3 regions of the Streptomyces sp. NPDC005551 genome follow, and region 3 is predicted to be linked to each of the others. Evidence: riboswitches for the same ligand, from Rfam matches in the RefSeq annotation. Region 3 holds a riboswitch; each other region holds the start of a gene.
What was found. A riboswitch is a leader RNA that binds a small molecule or an ion and turns the genes downstream of it on or off. The one in region 3 is predicted to bind cobalamin.
Positions count from the first base shown of each region.

Region 1: another riboswitch for cobalamin. It lies ahead of ACFYP4_RS05040 (prenyltransferase/squalene oxidase repeat-containing protein); the one in region 3 lies ahead of ACFYP4_RS01345 (HoxN/HupN/NixA family nickel/cobalt transporter).
Region 2: another riboswitch for cobalamin. It lies ahead of ACFYP4_RS32170 (cobalamin biosynthesis protein); the one in region 3 lies ahead of ACFYP4_RS01345 (HoxN/HupN/NixA family nickel/cobalt transporter).

Region 1 covers NZ_JBIAJE010000002.1:178,418-185,594, reverse strand. The annotation lists gene ACFYP4_RS05060 (ECF transporter S component) at 1-83, opposite strand, end outside; gene ACFYP4_RS05055 (ABC transporter ATP-binding protein) at 80-1,747, opposite strand; gene ACFYP4_RS05050 (CbiQ family ECF transporter T component) at 1,744-2,829, opposite strand; gene ACFYP4_RS05045 (SCO2322 family protein) at 3,403-4,068, opposite strand; gene ACFYP4_RS05040 (prenyltransferase/squalene oxidase repeat-containing protein) at 4,065-5,312, opposite strand; cobalamin riboswitch at 5,420-5,553, opposite strand; gene ACFYP4_RS05035 (MBL fold metallo-hydrolase) at 5,617-6,642, opposite strand; gene ACFYP4_RS05030 (aldehyde dehydrogenase) at 6,842-7,177, shown strand, end outside.
Region 2 covers NZ_JBIAJE010000015.1:61,776-68,952, forward strand. The annotation lists gene ACFYP4_RS32150 (alpha/beta hydrolase family protein) at 1-164, opposite strand, end outside; gene ACFYP4_RS32155 (class II aldolase/adducin family protein) at 890-1,621, opposite strand; gene ACFYP4_RS32160 (inorganic phosphate transporter) at 1,910-3,163, shown strand; gene ACFYP4_RS32165 (hypothetical protein) at 3,176-3,397, shown strand; cobalamin riboswitch at 3,536-3,679, shown strand; gene ACFYP4_RS32170 (cobalamin biosynthesis protein) at 3,788-4,741, shown strand; gene ACFYP4_RS32175 (cobyric acid synthase) at 4,738-6,246, shown strand; gene cobN (cobaltochelatase subunit CobN) at 6,243-7,177, shown strand, end outside.
Region 3 covers NZ_JBIAJE010000001.1:349,517-356,693, forward strand. The annotation lists gene ACFYP4_RS01330 (cryptochrome/photolyase family protein) at 1-437, shown strand, start outside; gene ACFYP4_RS01335 (Zn-ribbon domain-containing OB-fold protein) at 484-930, opposite strand; gene ACFYP4_RS01340 (TetR family transcriptional regulator) at 1,035-1,697, opposite strand; gene ACFYP4_RS01345 (HoxN/HupN/NixA family nickel/cobalt transporter) at 1,865-2,956, opposite strand; cobalamin riboswitch at 2,984-3,223, opposite strand; gene ACFYP4_RS01350 (metalloregulator ArsR/SmtB family transcription factor) at 3,303-3,662, shown strand; gene ACFYP4_RS01355 (cell division protein SepF) at 3,797-4,186, shown strand; gene ACFYP4_RS01360 (ATP-binding protein) at 4,765-5,952, shown strand; gene ACFYP4_RS01365 (nucleotide pyrophosphohydrolase) at 5,949-6,281, shown strand; gene ACFYP4_RS01370 (hypothetical protein) at 6,402-6,542, opposite strand; gene ACFYP4_RS01375 (DUF6099 family protein) at 6,481-6,948, shown strand.

The DNA of each region.
Region 1 (7,177 bases), on a different contig from region 3:
ACCAGGACGAGCGCGGCCACCGAGCGGGGGCCGAGCCGGACGGCGCGGGCCTGCGGGCGGCCCCCGTCCTCGGACCCGGTCACGCGAGTGCCTCCCTGACCTGGGCGACCGTGAGCCAGGGCTGCGGGGCGAGGATCTTCGTCACCTGCGGGGCGAAGGACGGGGAGGCGACGACCACCTCGGCCGTGGGACCGTCCGCGACGACCTCGCCGTCGGCGAGGATCACCACCCGGTGGGCCAGTTCGGCGGCGAGCTCCACGTCGTGGGTGGCCAGCACGATGGCGTGCCCGGCGGCGGTCAGCGTGCGCAGCACGGCGACCAGACGGGCCTTGGCCGCGTAGTCGAGGCCGCGGGTCGGCTCGTCGAGCAGCAGCAGCGGGGGACGCGCCGTCAGGACCACGGCCAGCGCGAGCGCCAGCCGCTGCCCCTCCGACAGGTCCCGCGGATGCGTGTCGTCGCCGATGCCCGGCAGCAGCTCACCGACCAGCGCGCGGCAGGTGCCCGGTTCGGCGCCGGCGTCGTGGTCGGCCGCGGCGCACTCGGCGGCCACCGTGTCGGCGTACAGCAGGTCGCGTGGCTCCTGCGGTACGAGCCCGACGCGGCGTACGAGGTCCCGCGGGGCGGTGCGGTGCGGCACCGCCCCGCCCACCCGTACCGATCCGGCGGCCGGCTCGACCAGGCCGACCAGTGCGCCGAGCAGCGTCGACTTCCCCGCGCCGTTGCGGCCCATCAGCGCGATGGTCTCGCCGGGGGCGGCCGTCAGATCCACCTTCCGCAGCGCTTCGACCCGGCCCCGGCGGACCGCCAGGCCCTCGACCACGGCCGGGGCGGCGGCCGGGGTGAGGGGACCGCGCCCGCGCAGGAAGCCGGGGCTTCGGGACACCACGGAGGGAGCCGCCACCCGCCGGGGCGCCGGAGCTGCAGGCGTGCGGGCCGCGAGCCGCTCCCGCAACGGCCCCGCCGTCCGGCGGGCGTCGCGCACCGTGAGCGGAAGCGGCGACCAGCCCGCGAGCCGGCCCAGTTCCACCACCGGCGGGCACACCGGCGAGACGGCCATCACCTCGGCCGGGGTGCCGAGGACCGGCGCGGCCCCCAGGGCGGGCAGCAGGACCACCCGGTCCGCGTACTGCACGACCCGCTCCAGCCGGTGCTCGGCCAGGAAGACGGTCGTCCCGAGATCGTGGACCAGACGCAGGAGGACGGCGAGGACCTCCTCCGCGGCGGCGGGATCCAGGGCGGACGTCGGTTCGTCGAGGACCAGCACCGCGGGGTGCGGCGTCAGCACCGAGCCGATGGCGACCCGCTGCTGCTGCCCCCCGGACAGCGTGGCGATGGGACGGTCGCGCAGGCCGGCCAGGCCCAGCAGGTCCAGGGTCTCCTCCACGCGGCGGCGCATCACGTCCGGCGCGAGCCCCAGCGACTCCATGCCGTAGGCGAGCTCGTCCTCGACGGTGTCCGTGACGAAGTGGGACAGTGGGTCCTGGCCCACCGTACCCACGACGTCGGCGAGTTCACGCGGCCGGTGCGTGCGGGTGTCCCGCCCGGCGACGGTGACCCGGCCGCGCAGGGTGCCACCGGTGAAGTGCGGCACCAGACCGCCGACGGCGCCCAGCACCGTCGACTTGCCGACCCCCGACGGCCCGGCCAGCAGCACGAGTTCACCCTCCGGGACCTCGAAGTCCAGCCCCTGGACGGTCGGTCCCGCGGCCCCCTCGTACGTCACCGAGACGTCCGCGAAGCGGATCATGAGGACTCCTTGGGGATCGGGGCGAGGACGGAGGGCAGCAGGCCGAGCAGGATCGCGGCGGCCGGCCACAGCGGAAGGTCGGGGGCGGTCAGCGGGACCACCCCGGGGTGCAGCGCCGCCGGGTCGTGCGAGGCCGCGACGATCATCAGCGCGGCCACCGCGACCCCGGACGCCGACACCAGCCAGGCCCGCGCGCCCCAGGCGTCCGGCCGGTAGCGCGTGCGCGGGGAGCGGCGGCCGCCGAGACCCAGGCCGCCCAGCGCCGCGGCCAGCCCGGCGAGGAGCACGGGCAGTCCGTAGCTTCCGCCCTCGGCGGTCAGCAGCCCGTACGTGCCCGCGCACACGCCGAGCAGACCGCCCAGGGTGAGGGCGGACGTGGTGCGGCGGACCGCGGCCGGCACCTCGGCGGTGCGCCCGTAGCCGCGCGCGTCCATCGCCGCCGCCAGCGCCACGGAACGCTCCAACGCGCCCTCCAGGACCGGGAGTCCGACGTGCAGCAGCCCGCGCACACCCCGGTCCGGGCGGCCGCGCAGCCGGCGTGCCGCGCGCAGCCGCTGCACGTCCGCGATCAGGTGCGGCGCGAAGGTCAGCGCGACCACCACGGCGACGCCGGCCTCGTACAGCGCGCCCGGCAGCGACTTGAGCAGCCGCGCCGGGTTCGCGAGCGCGTTCGCCGCGCCGACGCAGATGAGCAGCGCGGCCAGTTTCGCGCCGTCGTACAGGGCGAAGACCAGGCCTTCCGCGGTGACCCGGCCACCGATGCGGACGCCCTGTGCCCAGTCGGGCAGCGGGACTTCGGGGAGCGTGACGACGACCTGCGTACCCGGGACGGGGGAGCCGAGGAACACGGCGAACGCCAGCCGGACGGCCAGGACGGCGAGGGCCAGTTTCACGAACGCGCCGTACGAGCGGGCCCAGGGCGCGTCGGTGCGGCGGGCGGCCACGACATATCCGGCGACGCCGACGAGCAGGGCGAGGAGGAGCGGGTTGGTGGTGCGGGAGGCGGCGGTACCCAGGCCCAGGGCCCAGATCCACCAGGCGCCCGGGTGCAGGGCGTTGCCACGGTTGGCCTCCGCCGTCAGACGCCGGCGGAGCGCGCCCGGACCGGTGACCGGCTCCCGGGGAAGACCGCCCGGGACGCCCGCACCGCGCCCGCGCAGGCGACCGCCCCGGGAAGTCCGCCACGCCGGGTCGTCGTCCGGAGGGCCCGGGGTGCGGGCGTGTTCGGCCGGGGTCGACCGTCCCGAGGGGTGGTCGTCAGTGGCCCGGGCAGCCTGCCGTTCCGAGAGGCGGTTGTTCGCGGCCGGCATCGGCCGCTCCGCCTGGCGACCGTCCCGGCCCTTGGGACCCTGCCGTCCCGGGGTGCGGCCGTCCTCGGCCGGGGCCGACTGTCCCGGGGTGCGGCCGTCCTCGGCCGGGGCCGACTGTCCCGGGGAGCGGCCGTCCGCGCCTTGGGCAGCCTGCCGTTCCGGGGTGCGGCCGTGCGCGGCCGGAGCCGCCCCTTCGGCAGCGTGGCTGTCCTTGGCCGGAGTGGACCCGTCCGCGAGGCGGCTGCCCTCGGTCGGGGCCGGCCTGGCCGCGGGGCGGCCGGCCTTCCGTGGGGCGGGCGGAGCGGGACGGTCGTGCTCGTCCGTCGTCACAGGTTCCACCTCACGTCAGTGTCGGCGGCGCCGGGCCTGCCAGACCGCCGCCGCCCCCAGTGCCGCGACCGCCGCGAGCCCCGCGAGCAGCCCGACCGACGGGCCGGAGTCCCCGGAGCCGGACGCGGAGCCGGACTCCGACTCGGAGCGGGGACCGGCGGAGGCGCCCGGCTCGTCGGCCGCGACCTGTTCGCCGCAGCCGGCCCGCGGATAGCCCGCGATGGCGCACAGCAGCGCGTTGCTGTCGTAGCGCAGCGGCTTCGCCACGGCGGCGAGCGCCTCGGCCGTCGTCGCGTCGGGACGGACCCGCGCGCAGGCGGTACGCGGCCGCGGCGGCGTCTCACCGGACGGCGCGTCCGCGGCCGTACCGAAGTCGAGGACGAGAGCGATCCGCTTCGTGCCGTCCCGGGCGGGCGTGCCGGCGCAGATGGACCCGAAGTCCGTGTTCCCGCGCGGCTTCACCGCGCGCGAGGAGTCCTCGCTCACCGCGAACCGGAATCCCTGCACGGCACCGTCGGACGGCCGCGCCGTCGACGGCCCCTGGGTGGCGTACGCCCACGTCCCGCCGGTCAGGTCCCAGAACGACCAGTAGCGGTAGCCGGCGGCCCCGGCCTCGCCCGCCCCGCCGAGCACGAGGAGCAGCAGGGCGAGGACCGCGGCGACGCCGCCGCGCCGGGTCACGGCTGCCGCTTCCTGTTGCGGCCGCTGATCAGGAAGCCCACGCCGACGCCGGCGACGAGGCCCACGCCGACGATCCACCAGACGCCGATCCCGCCGTCCTCGTCGCTGTCCTTCTTCTTGTCGCCCTGGTCCGTGCCGGGACCGTCCGAGTGGCCGGAGGCCTGCGTCGCCGGACCGGTCGCGCCGAGCTGCCGGACCAGGTCCGCGCCGCCGAAGTCGCGCGGGTCGGTGCCGGTCGCGTGCGCCGCGAAGATCAGCTGCGCGTACGCGGCGGGCCCGGACTTCGCCGCCCAGGCGCCGGAGTTCTTCTCCAGCCAGGCGAGGGGCCCGTCCGTGTCGCCGGTGCGGCCCGCGGCGGCGAGCGCGACGACGGCGTCCGCGGTGTTGCCGTGGTCGGGCTGGTCCTTGGCGCCGGGCATCGCCGACTTCAGGTAGGGGGTGCCGTGCAGGACGCCGGCGAGGTGGGCCGCGCCGTTGCGGGCCGCGTCCCGGGGCGTGGGCTTCTCCGCGTCCGCGCAGGCCGAGCCGCCCGCCGCCTTGCCCGCCGGCGCCGCGAACCCCTTGCCGAGGGCGCCGAGCACACCGGCCGCGGTGGCGTCCTCGTTCGCCGCGAGCGCCCCCTTCTTGTCGGGCTGGTAGGCGAAGGCCCCGCCGCCGTCGTCGCCGCAGGGGACCGCCAGCTTCAGCAGGGCGTCGTACGGGGACCTGCCGCCCTTGGTGACGTCTGCGGGCCGGTCACCCGCGGCGGCGAGCGCGCCGATCACCACGGAGGTCGAGTTCGCGTCGCTGGCCCCGCCCGCGGCGAAGCCCCAGCCGCCGTCCTTGTTCTGCGCCGACTTCAGCCAGGCGAGGGCCTTGTCCGTCTCGGCGGCGTGGCCGCCGAGCGCGGCGAGCGCCTGCACCGCGGCGGCGGTGCTGTTCGTGTCCACCGTCGTCTTCGCGTCGCACTTCGCGGACGCGTCGGCGCGGTAGGGCGCGAAGGCGCCGCTCGCGCACTGCTGCCCGGTCAGCCAGTCGACGGCCTTGCGGGCGGGCTTCACGCCCGCGGTGTGCTGGGCGAGCAGCGCGAGCGACTGCCGCCAGACACCGTCGTAGGTGGGGTCGGTGGTGCCGTACAGCCCGGAGGGGAGCGCCCGCGAGGGCGATGGGGACGGGGACGAGTCGTCGGCGAGGGCGGCGGGTGCGGCCGCCGTACCGATCACGGCGGTGACGGCCAGTACCGCGGCGGTGCGGCGAACAGACATGACTCTCCCTGCGGGGAGCCGGGCGGCACCGGGCACACTGGAGTACCGGGTGGCTCCGGCTCCGTATCCCTCGACGGTGCCGGCCGGCGGCGGGCTGCCGCAGGCACGAGCCGGTCACGTCCCGCGCGAGGCGATCCGGCTCACCGTCCGGCGGACGGTTCACGGTTGCGGGTCAGCGCCGGAATTGCACCGGCTTCCCCCCGTACGGGTGTGATGACGACGCGCTCACTCTACCGGCCCGCGGTCCACGGCCCGAGGGCCGCCCGGTACGCCCCCGGCGGCGGGCGGGCGGCCCCCGTGCCGGTCACACGGCCCGGTACGTGACGGGATCGCTCCCCGGTACGGTCTCCGCCCGGCCCAGCTTCACCAGCCGGCGCACGTGGGCCTCGGCCTCGGAGACGGCGATGTTCCGCGAGGAGTACGGGATGCGCTCCCAGGGGCGGTTCCACTCCATGCGCTCGGCCAGCTGCCAGGCGGTGAGCGGGACGCGGAGCAGGCCGAGCAGCCCGGTGAGCCGTTCCTCGTGGTGGGCGAGCAGTGCCCGGACGCGTGCCGCCGCGTCCGTGAAGGCGTACTGGTGGGCGGGGAGCACCTCGGCGGCGCCGAGACGGCCGACGCGCTCCAGGGAGTCGCGGTAGTCGCCGAGCGGGTCGGTGACCGTGGCGTCGTCCGGATCCTCGTACAGGCCGATGTGCGGGGTGATCTCCGGCAGCAGGTGGTCGCCGGAGAACAGGCGCCCGCGGCCCGCGAGCCGTGCCGGATGGTCCTCCTCCAGGTGCAGGCAGACGTGGCCCGGCGTGTGGCCGGGCGTCCAGATCGCGCGCAGCCGGCGGCCCGGCAGGTCGAGGAGGTCGCCGGGGACGATCTCGCGGTCGGGGAGCGCGGGGGAGAGGCCGGGCAGCGCCCGGGGGCGGGCGGTGCGCAGCGGTGCCACGTGCGCCTCGGGGGCGCCGGCCGCCGCCAGCTTGTCCGCCATGTACGTGAACCACCGCTCGGGCCGGTACTCGCGCATCCGCCGGACGACGGAGGCGTCCGCCGCGTGCATCGCGATCCAGGCGCCCGACGCCTCCCGCACCGCCGCGGACAGGCCGTGGTGGTCGGGGTGGTGGTGGGTGACGACCACGCCGTGGATCTCGGCGACGGAGGTGCCGCAGCCGGTGAGCCCGGCGCTGAGGACGTCCAGGGACGCGGGGTCGTCCCAGCCGGTGTCGACGAGGACGGGCCCCCGGTCGGTGTCCACGACGTACACCAGCGTGTGGCCGAGGGGGTTGTCCGGGATGGGGACCCTGATCGACCGTACGCCCCCGCCGTGATCGGTCACCTGCGTCATGGGCTTCCCCCCGTCGCCGTGTCCCGGCCACTATAACTAGAACCGGTTCCAATGGTGGCCCAAGTCGACCGCATGCGCCGTTGGTTGGGCTTCGCGGTCGTGCGCGAGTGCGGGCTCCGTGGACTCGTCGGGCCGGAACTGGTATCAGTTCTCGTATCTGATGACTCGTCAGGAAGCGTCCTCCGGAGAGGCAGTCGCCATGACCGAGCTCGTGGAACACGGACAGCTGTTCATCGGCGGGGAGTTGACGGATCCCCTGGGCGAGGACGTCATCGAGGTGATCTCACCGCACACGGAGGAGGTCATCGGACGGGTGCCGCACGCCTCGGCGCGGGACGTCGACCGGGCCGTCGCCGCCGCGCGCCGGGCGTTCGACGAAGGACCCTGGCCGCGGATGACGCTCGGCGAGCGGATCGAGGTCGTCACCCGCATCAAGGACGGGATCGCGCTGCGTCACGAGGAGATCGCCCGGGTGATCTCCAGCGAGAACGGTTCCCCGTACTCCTGGAGCGTCCTCGCGCAGGCGCTCGGCGCG
Region 2 (7,177 bases), on a different contig from region 3:
CCCGCGGCCGTGGAGTGCACGGTGAGGCGGGGTTCGGAGGGCAGGGGCCGGCCCGGTGGTGCCTTCAGCGCGGCATCGCTGGCGAACCGGCCGGCGGCGACGGATGCCGCGCCGGCGGCAAGGGCAACGGTGACGGCGGCGGCCGTCGCTCTGACAGTGCGCACCGGTCCAGTCTCCCGGGGGAGCCCGCTCTCGGCCAGCGGGCGGGGGCTCGGCGTTTCCCGCCGGCCCCGGGAGCCGCGTTCCGCCCGCCGGGGCCGGGGGCTCTGTCCCGGCCTGGGGCCGGGCCGGTGGGGCGTCCCGCCCCCGCGGCGCCCACCGGGGGGGCCTCCGGGGGCGGAGGGTGATTGTGGCACCGCCGAGTAGGTCCGCCTCGGCCGAGCGCCGCGGCGGGAGGAACACCTCGCCCCGGCGGGGCTCCCCGGGGGCGGGGGTGGCTCGGCACCGCCGGATGCGTCCGCTTCGGGCGAGCGCCGTCGCGGCGGGAGAATTCCTACCCCTGCCTCGGTAGAGCGGTAACGACCGCCGGGGCGGGGGTGGCTCGGCACCGCCGGGTGCGTCCGCCTCGGGCGAGCGCCGTCGCGGCGGGAGAATTCCTACCCCTGCCTCGGTAGAGCGGTAACGCCCGCCGGGGCGGGGGTGGCTCGGCGCCGCCGGGTGCGTCCGCTTCGGGCGAGCGCCGTCGCGGCGGGAGAATTCCTACCCCTGCCTCGGTAGAGCGGTAACGCCCGCCGGGGCGGAGGCGGGTCGGCACCGCCGGGTGCGTCCGCCTCGGGCGAGCGCCGTCGCGGCGGGAGAATTCCTACCCCTGCCCCGGTAGAGCGGTAACGACCGCCGGGGCGGGGGTGGCTCGGCGCCGCCGGGTGCGTTCGACGGCGGGCCTCGCCGGTTACTCCGGCTGGCCGTAGTGGGACAGGTGGGCGGTCGCCTCCGCGGCCTGCGCGGGGGTCAGGAGGGTGGGGGTGAGGCCGGGGACGGACGAGGCCGTCAGCCAGACGCGGCACATCCACTCCAGCTGGGCGGTGCGGTCGTAGGCCTGGGCGAGCGTGGCGCCGTGGGCGATCGTGCCGTGGTTCTGCAGGAGGCAGGCGGAGCGGTCGACGAGGGCCCGGAGCATGTTCTCGGCCAGCCGCTCGGTGCCGTACGTGGCGTACGGGGCGACCCGCACCTGTCCGCCGAGCGTGCCGGACACGTAGTGGATCAGCGGCAGCTCGCGGACGAGCGTCGAGACGGCCGTCGCGTGGACGGCATGCGTGTGCACGACGGCACGCGCGTCGGTGGTGCGGTAGACCGCGAGGTGCATGGGCAGCTCGCTCGTCGGCCGCAGCGACCCGCGCACCTGGCGCCCGTCCAGGTCGACTCCGACGAGGTCGGCGGGTGTCAGCCGCTCGTACGGCACCCCCGTGGGCGTGACCAGCACGGTGTCCCCGACGCGGACCGAGACGTTGCCCGACGTGCCGACGACCAGCCCGTCGGCGACGGTACGGCGGGCCGTCGCCACGAGTTCGCGCCAGGCCTCCGCCAGCCGCTCCTCGGGGTCCGGCGCCTGCCGCTCCCCCGCGTCGCGGGGCCCCGACCGTCCGGACCGGTCGTCCCGTGCGTCCCACCTCTGCTCAGCCATGGCGCGATCCTCCCAGGGCGGGTGTCCCGTCCGGCGGCGAGGACGAGCGTCGCCGCGGTCCGAGTGACCAGAATCTCCTCGGCGGGTCCCCGCGCGGGCTGCGCCACCTCGCGCGGGGCCAGGAGCCCGGGATTCCGCCTGCCGCGGGACGCCTCGGGTGCCAATTCCACACAAGCGGAGGGACGCCACGCCGATCGGGACACCGCTTTGCCCGCCCCAGTTCATCTTCCGTTCACCCAGGTTGCCTACGTTCCCATTGCCACTGACGTCCAACAGAAGCCTGGGTAAATGGAACACATCACGCTTCTCCTCGGGATCGTGATCGTCACCGCTCTCGTGTTCGATTTCACGAACGGTTTCCACGACACTGCCAACGCGATGGCGACGACCATCTCGACCGGCGCTCTGAAGCCCAAGACGGCGGTGGCGATGTCCGCCGCGCTGAACCTCGTCGGCGCCTTCCTCTCCGTGGAGGTCGCCAAGACCATCTCCGGCGGCATCATCAACGAGGAGGGCATCCGTACGGAGGTCATCTTCGCGGCTCTCGTCGGCGCCATCCTGTGGAATCTGCTGACCTGGCTCCTGGGTCTGCCCTCCAGCTCCTCCCACGCACTCTTCGGCGGCCTCATCGGCGCCGCGGTGATGTCGGCCGGCTGGTCGTCGGTGAACGGCTCGACCGTCGTCACCAAGGTGCTCATCCCCGCGGTCGCCGCACCGGTCGTCGCCGGACTCGCCGCGATGCTGGCCACGCGCCTGACGTACCGGATCGGGCGGCGCGCCGACGAGAAGGCGACCGCCAAGGGGTACCGCGCGGGCCAGATCGCCTCCGCGGGCCTGGTCTCGCTGGCCCACGGCACGAACGACGCGCAGAAGACCATGGGCATCATCACCCTCGCCCTGGTCACCGGCGGTGTCCTCGCGCCGGGCTCCAACCCTCCCACCTGGGTCATCGTGTCGGCCGGCATGGCCATCGCGCTCGGTACCTACCTGGGCGGCTGGCGCATCATCCGCACCATGGGCAAGGGCCTCACCGACCTCGCGCCGCCGCAGGGCTTCGCCGCCCAGACCAGCGCCGCCACGGTCATCCTCGCCTCCTCGCACCTGGGCTTCTCGCTCTCCACCACGCAGTCCTGCTCCGGCGCCGTCATGGGCTCGGGCCTCGGCCGCAAGGGCGGGGTCGTCCGCTGGTCGACCGCGAGCCGCATGTTCATCGCGTGGGGCCTGACCCTGCCGGCCGCCGGACTCGTCGGCGCCGGTGCCGAGTTCCTCACCCAGCAGGGCACCTGGGGCATCGTCACCACGGGCGCGCTGCTCGTGGCCGGCGCCGGAGTCATCTGGACGCTCTCGCGCCGCCAGCCGGTCACCATGGCCAACGTCAACGACGGTCAGGACGAGCCCGCGGGCGTCGTGACCGCCGCGATCGCCGCGGTCACCCCGCCGCCGGCCGGCCCGGTCGCCACGGCCGACCTCGGCCTGACGGCCACCATCCCGGCCCCGGACGCCGGCGCCCCCACCGAGCCCACCCGCCCGGCCACGGTCTAAGGAACGAACAGCATGAACATCGACTGGGCAGCCCTCGGCTCCGTCTTCGGAGCCAGCCTCGTGGTCACCGTGGCCCTCGTCGGCCTCTTCACCCTCGGCATCGTCGGCCTCTCCAAGCGCGAGTCCGGGGCCACCCGGGGCGGTTCCGCCGCCCTCGCGGTGACCGGCGCGTACGCCTGCTTCGCCGCGTGCGCGGCGGCCGTGGCGTACGGCATCTACCTGATCGTCGCCTGACGACCGGGCCGATACCCGACAAAAACCGAACAACACGGCATCACTTCACGTGGGGTGCGGGACGGAACACCGTCCCGCACCCCACCTGCGTGTGGGGCTTCGCACACTCTCCCTTCGCAGGTCAACAGCAAGTTGACGGCTGTTCTGACCCCGTGGTGGACTGCCGGAGCCAACTACGGCGGCAGGAGAGGAAGCCGGTGCGAATCCGGCGCGGTCCCGCCACTGTCACCGGGGAAGAACGCCCCCGGGAGCCAGGAACTCTCACCGCCGGTCTCTTCGAACCAGGGCGCGGACACCCTGAGTGAGGACATATCGCCATGCGCGGCTGCCCGTTGCGGGTCCTGACGACGAGTACGAGGGTGCTGCCGCACCCCACGGCGGGCTGAGCCCGTGCGTGCCGATCGCGTCTTCGCGTACGGCGCCACCGCCGGCCTCCTCGGCGACCTGCTCCTCGGCGACCCCCGCCGCGGGCACCCGGTCGCCGCGTTCGGGCGGGCCGCGGGCGCCGTGGAACGGGTGCTGTGGCGCGACCACCGCGGATGGGGCGCGCTGCACACCGCGGTCTGCGCCGGCGGCGCCACCGTTCTCGCGGCCTTCGCGAGCCGCCGTGTGCGCACCTCCCCCGCCGCCTCCGTCGCGCTGACCGCCGCCGCCACCTGGGCCGTCGTCGGGGGCACCTCCCTCGGCCGGGAGGCCAGGACCGTCGGCGGCGCGCTGGCCGCCGGGGACGTCGACGCCGCCCGCGAGCGGCTGCCCCACCTGTGCGGGCGGGATCCGCAGGCGCTGGACGCCGACGGGATCGCCCGGGCCGTGGTCGAGTCCGTCGCGGAGAACACCTCCGACGCCGTCGTGGGTGCCCTGGTCTGGGGCGCCGTCGGCGGTGTGCCCGGGCTCGTCGCCTTCCGGGCCGTGAACACGCTGGACGCGATGGTCGGGCACAGGTCCGCCAGGTACCGCCGCTACGGGTGGGCCTCCGCGCGGCTCGACGACGTCGCCGGCTGGCCGGGGGCCCGGCTGACCGCCGTACTCGCGGCCGTCGCGGGCGGCGATCCGCGCGCTGCCGTACGCGCCTGGCGTGCCGACGCCGCCAGGCACCCCAGCCCCAACGCCGGTCCCGTGGAGGCCTCCTTCGCGGGAGCCCTGGGCGTACGGCTGGGCGGGACCCTCTCGTACGGGGGACGGGTCGAGCACCGGCCCGTGCTGAACGGCGACGGGCGGGCCGTGGCCGTCCACGACATCGAGCGGGCCGTACGGCTGTCCCGGCGGGTGAGCCGGCTCGCGCTGGGCGTGTGCGTCGCCGGGCGGCTGCTCGCGCAGGGACTCACGAAGGGGCGTACCCGATGAGCGGCGGACTGCTGATCGCCGGCACCACCTCCGACGCCGGCAAGAGCGTCGTGACCGCCGGGATCTGCCGGTGGCTGGTGCGCCAAGGCGTGAAGGTGGCGCCCTTCAAGGCGCAGAACATGTCCCTCAACTCGTTCGTCACGCGCGAGGGGGCGGAGATCGGGCGGGCGCAGGCCATGCAGGCACAGGCCGCCCGTGTGGAGCCGACCGCGCTGATGAACCCGGTGCTGCTCAAGCCGGGGAGCGACCGCAGCAGCCAGGTCGTGCTCATGGGGAAGCCGGTGGGCGAGATGAGTGCGCGCGGCTACCACGGGGGCCGCCAGGAGGCACTGCTCGGGACCGTGCTGGACTGCCTGGCCCAATTGCGGGGCACGTATGACGCGGTGATCTGTGAAGGGGCAGGCAGTCCTGCCGAGATCAACCTGCGCCGTACCGACATCGTGAACATGGGCATCGCCCGGAACGCGCGGCTGCCCGTCCTCGTGGTCGGGGACATCGACCGCGGGGGCGTGTTCGCCTCCTTCTTCGGGACGGTGGCCCTGCTGTCGCCCGAGGACCAGGAACTCGTCGCAGGCTTCCTGGTCAACAAGTTCCGCGGGGACGTCTCCCTGCTGGAGCCGGGGCTCGACATGCTGCGCGGTCTCACCGGCCGGCCCTCGTACGGCGTCCTGCCTTTCCGGCACGGACTCGGCATCGACGAGGAGGACGGACTGAGGGTTTCGCTGCGCGGGACCGTTCGGGAGTCCGTCGTGGCGCCGCCCGTCGGCGAGGACGTGCTGCGGGTCGCGGTCTGCGCGGTCCCGCTGATGTCCAACTTCACGGACGTCGACGCCCTCGCCGCGGAACCGGGCGTCGTGGTGCGGTTCGTGGACCGGGCGGAGGAACTGGCCGACGCCGACCTCGTCGTCGTACCGGGCACCCGGGGGACGGTGCGGGCCCTTCAGTGGCTGCGGGAGCGCGGCCTCGCGGACGCGATCGCCCGGCGGGCCGCCGAGGGGCGTCCGGTGCTCGGGATCTGCGGCGGCTTCCAGGCCCTCGGCGAGCACATCGAGGACGACGTCGAGTCGCGGGCGGGGCACGTCGACGGGCTCGGACTGCTGCCCGTGCGCGTGCGGTTCGCGCGGGAGAAGACCCTTACGCGGCCCGTGGGCGAGGCGCTCGGCGAGCACGTCGAGGGCTACGAGATCCACCACGGGGTCGCCGAGGTCACCGGCGGCGAACCCTTCCTGGACGGCTGCCGGGTCGGCGCCGTCTGGGGCACGCACTGGCACGGCTCGCTGGAGTCGGACGGGTTCCGGCGCGCCTTCCTGCGGGAGGTGGCGGCCGCCGCGGGCCGCCGCTTCGTGCCGGCCGCCGGCACGTCGTTCGCCACGCTGCGCGAGGAGCAACTGGACCTGCTCGGCGATCTGATCGAGGAACACGCGGACACGGACGCGCTGTGGCGGCTCATCGAGTCGGGCGCTCCGACAGGACTGCCTTTCATCCCACCAGGAGCACCCGCATGAGCACAGTGTTGTTGTTGTCGACCGCCGACACGGATCTGCTGGCGGCCCGGGCCTCCGGCGCCGCGTACCGGATCGGCAACCCGAACCGCGTCGACGTCGCCGGGGAACTGCCCGCGCTCGTCGCGGGCGCGGACGTCGCCGTCGTACGCCTGCTGGGCGGCAAGCGGGCCTGGGAGGACGGGCTCGCCGCGCTCAGGGCGTCGGGCGTGCCGACCGTGCTGCTCGGCGGGGAGGCGGTCCCCGACGCGGAGTTGATGGCGGAGTCGTCCGTGCCCGCCGGTGTCGTGGCGGAGGCGCTGCGCTACCTCGTCGAGGGCGGCCCGGAGAACCTGGCGGAACTCGCGCGGTTCCTCTCCGACACCGTGCTGCTCACCGGCAAGGGCTTCGAGGAGCCGAGGAAGACGGCCGAGTTCGGTGTGCACGGCGAGCGGGACCTGGCCGAGGGCCGCCCGACCGTCGGCGTGCTCTTCTACCGGGCCCACGAGCTGTCCGGCAACACGGCCTTCGTCGACACACTGTGCGACGCCATCGAGGCACGCGGCGCCAACGCCCTCCCGGTGTTCTGCGGTTCGCTGCGCGACGCGGACCCCGGGCTGTACGAGATCCTGGGGAAGGCCGACGCCCTGGTCGCCACCGTGCTCGCGGCGGGCGGCACGCACGCCTCCGAGGCCTCGGCCGGCGGGGACGAGGAGGCCTGGGACATCGGGGCGCTCGCCGACCTCGACATCCCCGTCCTGCAAGGGCTCTGCCTCACCTCCTCGCACGCCGCCTGGGACGAGTCGGACGCGGCTCTCTCCCCCATGGACGCGGCGATGCAGGTCGCGATCCCGGAGTTCGACGGGCGCCTCATCACCGTGCCGTTCTCCTTCAAGGAGCAGGGCCCCGACGACGTCCCGGTGTACGTCGCCGACCCCGAGCGGGCCGCGCGGGT
Region 3 (7,177 bases):
TCGGAGCGACCGGCTGGACGCACCACATCCCGCGCCTGATGATCCTGGGCAGTCATGCCCTGCAGCGGGGCTGGGACCCGCGGGCCGTCACCGACTGGTTCCACCGGAGCTTCGTCGACGGCTACGACTGGGTGATGGTCCCGAACGTCATCGGCATGTCGCAGTACGCGGACGGGGGCCGCATGACCACCAAGCCCTACACGTCCGGCGGAGCGTACATCGACCGCATGAGCGACTTCTGCGGACCCTGCCGGTACACACCGTCCGTCCGGGTCGGTGCGGACGCCTGCCCCTTCACCGCCGGGTACTGGAACCTCCTGCACCGCCACCGGGACCGCTTCGAACACAACGCGCGGATGACGCAGGCGGTGCGCGGCCTCGACCGCCTGCGCGACCTCGAAGAACTGCTGGAGCAGGAGCGGGGCCGTCGGGACTGAGACCGGCTCCCGGGCACGGTGACGCCGTCGGTCGCGCGGCCGGACGTCAGTCGCGCGGGCCGTAGAAGTCGTCGCAGAGTTCGAAGACGGGCTCGCCGCGGACCGGGTCCTCGGCGACCGTGAGGCGGACGCGGCCGCCCGGGCGGATCGCGATGAACGGGCCCTTCACGCGGCCGCGGACGGTGAAGCCCTCCGCCATCTCGATGAGGGACACGTTGCGCGCGGCGGGGGTGTTGCGGCGGACCACGGTCGTGCGGCGCACGATGCCCGCGCCCCGGCTGTGTTCGGTGTGCAGGTCGCTCGACGCGCAGACCGGACACAGCAGCCGGTGGAACATGGTGGTCCCGCACCAGCGGCACCGCTGGAAGGCGAGACGTTCCTCGCTCCGCGCGGCCCACACGGGGGCGCCGCTCTCCGCGGGGGCGGTGGCCTCGTTCTGGGGCGCATCGGCGTCCAGCACGTCCGCCGCGATCCCGATTCCCGGGTGGAACACGATGTCATCTCCCTGCGCTCGGCCGGAATCTGATGTGCTCGGATCGCCGTGCACGAGCGACAGGTTATGGCACTCAGTGCCAGTCGTAAAGGCACTCCGTACCCTCAATCCGTCCAGGCCGACTCGATCTCCTGGACCACCCGCCACATCGGGACCCCGCGCCGAGCCACGACGACCACCACGTCCCGGCCCTCCCGGCGGGTGCCCGGGTCGTCCGCGCCGAAGGTGCGCCGCACATGGCGCAGCGCCCGGTCCACCCGGGCGCCGGCGTCCCCCTCGCCGTCCGCCCGCAACCAGGACCGCAGCGCGTTGTTGTGGGCCGCGACCACCGCGGCCGCGATCACGTCGGCCTCCAGGGTTCCGTCGCGCCGCCCCGCGAAGCGGGTGCGCAGATGGTCCGCGAGGGCACGTTCGTAGCGCCAGACCACGGACAGCTCGTACGCGCGCAGTCCGGGCACCCGCCGGGTGAGCCGGTAGCGCTGCACGGAGAACGTCGGGTTCTCGGCGTACATCCGCAGCACGAGCCGGGCCGCGTCGCAGACCTGCTCGACCGGGTCCGCCGGGCCGGAGCCGGAGTTCAGGAACTCGGTCATCTCGGCGAGGCAGCGCTCGTGGTCCGGGAAGACCACGTCCTCCTTCGACGGGAAGTACCGGAAGAACGACCGCCGTCCCACCCCGGCCAGCGTCACGATGTCGTCGACCGTGGTCTGCTCGTAGCCGCGTTCGAGGAACAGCCGGAACGCCGCCGCGACCAGCGCGTCGCGCATCGGGGGTTTCGGGGCGCCCGTCCCGGCCGACGGGCTCCGGCGGGGAGTCTCACTCATGCGGGGAAACTAGCATCGGCGATCACATATGACACTCAGTGCCGCCCCTGGAGGGGACTGAGTGTCATATCGGTGGGCGTCCCCGGCGGGCTCGGCCCTCGTCCCCGGCGTCAGCCGCCGTCGGCGGGGCGCACCGCCCACCGCTGCTCGACCCTGGCCAGCCGCCAGTAGGCGAGCGCGGCGGCCCACACGACCACGAACAGACCGACGATGATGAAGCCCACGTTGTCGAGGTCGAGCCCGGCGATCCAGCCCGTGACCGCGTCCCGCAGGTCGAGCCGGTCGTGCAGGACGCCGACCAGTTCGATCGTGCCGATCAGGAACGCCACCGCGATCGACAGGCCGGTGATGGTGAGGTTGTAGAACACCTTGCGCACGGGGTTCGAGAAGGCCCACTGGTAGGCGAAGTTCATGAACGTGCCGTCGAGCGTGTCGAACAGGCTCATGCCCGCGGCGAACAGCAGCGGCAGGCACAGGATCGCGTACCAGGGCAGCCCCGCCGCGGCGCCGCTGCCCGCCATCACCATCAGCGTGACCTCCGTCGCGGTGTCGAAGCCGAGGCCGAAGAGGAAGCCCAGCGGGAACATCTGCCCCGGGCGGCTGATGGACTTGGTGAACCGGCCGAGGATCCGGTTCATGAATCCCCGTGAGTCCAGGTGTCCTTCGAGTTCCTTCTCGTCGTACGTCCCGGCCCGCATCGCGCGAAAGACCCGCAGGATGCCCATGAGGGCCACGAGGTTGAGCGCGGCGATGAGGTAGAGGAACACGCCCGAGACGGTCGTACCCATGACGCCGAGCACCTGGTGCGTGCTCGACCCCTCGTTCATGATCCGGCCGGCCACCTGGGTGCCGCCCGCGATGAGCGCCGCGAGCAGGACCACCACGCTGGAGTGGCCGAGCGCGAACCAGAACCCCACCGACACCGGCCGCTTGCCGTCGGCCATCAGCTTGCGCGTCGTGTTGTCGATGGCCGCTATGTGGTCGGCGTCGAAGGCGTGCCGCATGCCGAGCGTGTACGCGGTGACGCCGAGGCCGATGCCGAACGCCTTCGAACCGACCTCGTAGTGCGCCGGCACGACCAGCAGGAAGAGCACGCCGAACGCGACGACGTGCAGGGCGGCGATCACCGCCAGCAGGCCGGCGGTACGGACGGTGTCCTCGCGTCGCCATTGGAAGGCGGCGGGCCCGGTGGGCAGGGTCATGCGGTCACGCTCCAGCACCTCGTGGATCACTTCGTGAGATGCCGTGGCCGGTCTCCTGGCTCGCGGGTACCTCCCGCACGAGCCGAAGCCGGGCGTGGCGGAGGGTCGACGCGCCCGCCCCTGCCTTCCCGGCCGTCCGGCCAGTGGCGCCGCCCTGGAGCGGCACGGGACGGGAACTCCCCGATCACAGTGGCGAGGGCCGCTCCGGACTGAGCCCCTGAAAGGCTGTCACCGGTCTTCCCGAACACCACGGCCCGCCAACCTTAGGTGCCGCCCGTCAACCGCTGCAAGCCTGCACGGTTGCGCAGGTATCGAAGATCACAGTGCCGCCTGGAAGAATGCCGTCATGCATCTCGTCCCCGCCGACCGTGCCGACCGGCGCACCATCGACGGCCACCGGGTCTGCGACGCCGTCGCCGCCATCGGCGAGCCCGCGGCCGTACGCGCCTGGGCCGACCGCTTCTCGCTGCTCGCCGACCCCGGCAGGCTGGCGCTCCTGCTGGCGCTGCACCGGGCCGGGCCCCTGGCGGTGTCCGACCTGGCGATCGCGACCGGCATGAACGACCCCGCCGTCTCGCAGGCCTTGCGCCTGCTGCGGACGGCCGAGGTCGTCGTCGGCGAGCGGGAGGGACGCGTCGTGCGCTACCGCCTGATCGACGGGCCGGTTGCCGCGCTGCTGGCGCACTGCGGTACGGGTATCGCCTGATTCCGGACGTGTTTCCGCGAGCCGTACCGCAAGGAGAGCTGTCGCGGACCGTGTCGCTGTTCGGCCGAACGGGTGACCATGGGTAAGAATTGCCTGGTGCAGACAACCATGGCGAGCCAGGGCGGGGATGGCCAGTGAACAGCCACGACGTCACCGATGAACAGTGGGAAGGGCTCGCCCAGGTCGTTCCGTTGCGCGGCCGGGACGCGTGGCCGTCGGCCGTCGGCCACCGGTCGGTACCCGAAGCCCCGACCGAGGCGCGGCGCCGCTTCGTGGTCCTGCGGGTCAACGTGTTCGCGGACGCCCGTGAGGTCGCCGAAACGCTGATGGGCGGCACCCCCGTGCTCCTCGACCTGACGGGCGCGGAGACCGATGTCGCCAAGCGGGTACTGGACTTCAGCACGGGTGTGGTCTTCGGCCTGGCGAGCGGGATGCACCGGGTCGACCGGAACGTGTTCCTGCTGACGCCGCCCGGTACCGAGGTGCAGGGGCTGATGGAGAGCGCGGGGGTCCCCGGGCTGTGACCGGGGGGTGACGTCCCCGGGGTGGCCGGCGCCCCCGGGGGTCGCCATCAACGGGCGTGATCCCTCGAACGAAGGAAGACCGCCCGGCCGGAACGGTTCGCCTGGCGGCGGAGTCCTACCGTCCGGATATGACCGCGTCACCTGTGCCGCCGATGCCGGCCCCGTCACCCTTGCCGCCCTTGCCGCCCTTACAGTCCCCGCCGTCCGGGCCGTCCGCTGAGCACCGGACGTCCGCCGGACACAGCACGGATGCCGGACACCGCACGTCCGGCGGACACCCCACGGATGTCGGGGAACACCCGGAAGCCGGGGTGCGCCCGGGTGTTGGGGTCCGCCCGGAGGCCGGGGCGCGTCCGGACACCCGGGCGCGTCCGGAAGCCAGGGTGCTTCCGGGCGTCGGGGCCGGCCCGGATACCGGGGTTCGCTCGGAGGCCCGGGTCCGCCCGGACACCGGCGCGCGCCCAGGCACCGGCGTATGTCCGGACCGGCCCTCCGGCACGGAACCGGACGCGTGGGAGCGTGCTGCCGAGCCTGCGAGGCGGGAGCGGGTCCCCGAACCGCGTGCCGCGGCCCCCGGGATCCTCGCAGCGCCCCCGGCGGCGCCGGATGTTCCCGAGACGGCACCGGCCGCACCGAGCACCCCGCACACGCGGCCGGACCGGCCGAGCATCACCCGCCTACGGCTCTCCGCCTTCGCCGGACACCGCGGCGCCGCCTTCGCGCTCGGGCCGCTCACGCTCTTCGCGGGCCCCAGCGGCAGCGGCAAGTCCACGGCGCTGCGGGCGTACGAGGCACTGGCGCGGCTCGGCGGCGGGGCCGAACTGGGCGAGGTGTTCCCGGACCCGGCGGCCTGCGTTCCCGAAGGGGCCCGCCCGGACGCCCAGCGGCGGCGCGGTTTCCGTATCGGCTGTACGGCGGACGGTCCCGAGGGCCCCGTCCGGCTCGACCTCGCCGTACAGGCCGAACCCGAACTGCGCATCGTCGGCGAACGGCTGACGGCGGGCGGCCTCGTCCTGCTGGAGACGGCGCTGCGGGATCCGAGCCGCTCCGTCGTCCAGGCGGCCTGGCACACGGCGGGCGCGTCCCCGGTCACCCGGGGCCCGCTCCCCGACGACCGCCTCGGTACCGCGCTGCTGCCCCTGCGGGTCGCGGGCAAGACCGACGGCCAGCGCCAAGTGCTCGCCGCCGCCGAGCAGATGGTGATCGCCCTGCGCTCCGTCTTCGCCTGCGACCCGCAACCCCCGTCCATGCGCGCCCCCGTGCCGGCCGGCGGCGGGCGCCTGCTGCGCGGCTGTGACAACGTCGCCGACGTGCTCTGGCGGACCAGGACGGAGTGCGCACGGCGCCACGGGCTGCTGGTGGCCGCGGTCCGGGCCGGCTGCGCGGGCCCGGTCGCCGAGCTGCTCGCCGAGCCGCTGCCCGGCGGCGGGGTCCGCGGCCTGCTCGACCGGGGCGACGGCCGCCGCACGCACCTGGGACTGCTGGGGGACGGCGAGTTGAGGTATCTCGCGCTGGCCCTGGTGCTGCTCACCGGACCCGGGGTGCTGGAGGTGGACACCGCCGGCGAGGTCCCGGCGGCGCTGCAGACGCTGACGGTGCTGGCCGACGGCTTCGACCGTTCGCTCGATCCCCGGCAGGCCGGGGAACTCCTGCGCCTCGCGGCGCGGATGTGCGAGAGGGGACACATCCGGCTGGTGGGGGCCGTGAGCGACGCGTCGGGGGCCGCGGAGGTGGCCGGGGCCACGGTGGTAGACCTGGGGGCGTGACGGAACTGGACGTGTCGTACTTGCAGCGCCGGCTGGCCGGGTTCGCGGCCGCGCGGAACTGGCAGCCCTACCACACCCCCAAGAACCTGGCCGCCGCGCTCAGCGTGGAGGCGTCCGAACTGGTCGAGATCTTCCAGTGGCTGACGCCGGAGGAGTCGGCCCGGGTGATGGACGACCCGGACACCGCGCACCGCGTGCGGGACGAAGTCGCCGACGTGCTCGCCTATCTGCTCCAGTTGTGCACGGTGCTCGACGTGGATCCGCTCGCGGCACTCGACGCGAAGATCGACCGCAACGAACGGAGGTTCCCGCCTCCGGAGGGCGCCTGACCGGCTCTCGGGCCTGCACGCCTCACGCCGTCAATCACTCTCAGTAGTCGTCAAGTTGTCCACAGTCGATTCTGTGTCCACAGATTTCGGGCTACCTCTGGCTTTTCGTCCCGCCTGCCCTCACTCTGGGTAGTGGACGGTGGAGTTCGGGCAGACGTGCGAGAGCGCGTCGGACAGACGGGGGCAGCGCATGGATGCGATGCGGCTCATCGTGACGAGCAGGCGTGCCCTGGCGGGAAGCGGCGAGGTGCCGGAGATCATGAGGGAGGTGTGGCAGGCGCAGGCCCTGGCGCAGGCGATCGGCAGTCGCCTCGCAGTGTCCGGTCCCCCGGAATTACGCGGTGAGGCCCTGGGGCTCACGGAGTTGGCGGGCAGAGGCTGCGGCGTCCTGGACGCGCCGTCGCTCGGCGTGGGTGACCTGCGGGCCGCCCGGCTCACCGACCTGGGCGATGCCCGGCAGACCCTGCTCGATCTCGGGTGTCTGCTCGGCGAAGTGGGCATCGCGCTCGTCGGCATCGCGTGCGCGGCCGACGACGAGGGGACGTACTGGCAGTGCATGGAGGCGATCGACGCGGCGGACGAGTCCCGTGACCGGGTGCTGGAGATGCTGCGGCGCCTCGCGGTCCGGGAGGAGGAGATGGTGGAGCGGGACCGCGCGGCGGGATGAGGGGACGGTGCGGCCTGCCGGGTCCGGGGGGGCGAGAGGTCTCCCCGGATCGTGGCCCCGGCAGGCGGGCCGCCGGGAGCCAGGCGCCGGTGACGGGTGCCCGGCGGTCCCGCTCCGCCCGAGCCGACGATCACCGGCGAACCGGGTCGCTGTCACGGAGCCGCGCCGCAACCGGGCAGACGGGTTCTCACCCGGCAGGGGGGCGGGCGCGGCCGACGGGAGGCGGTGA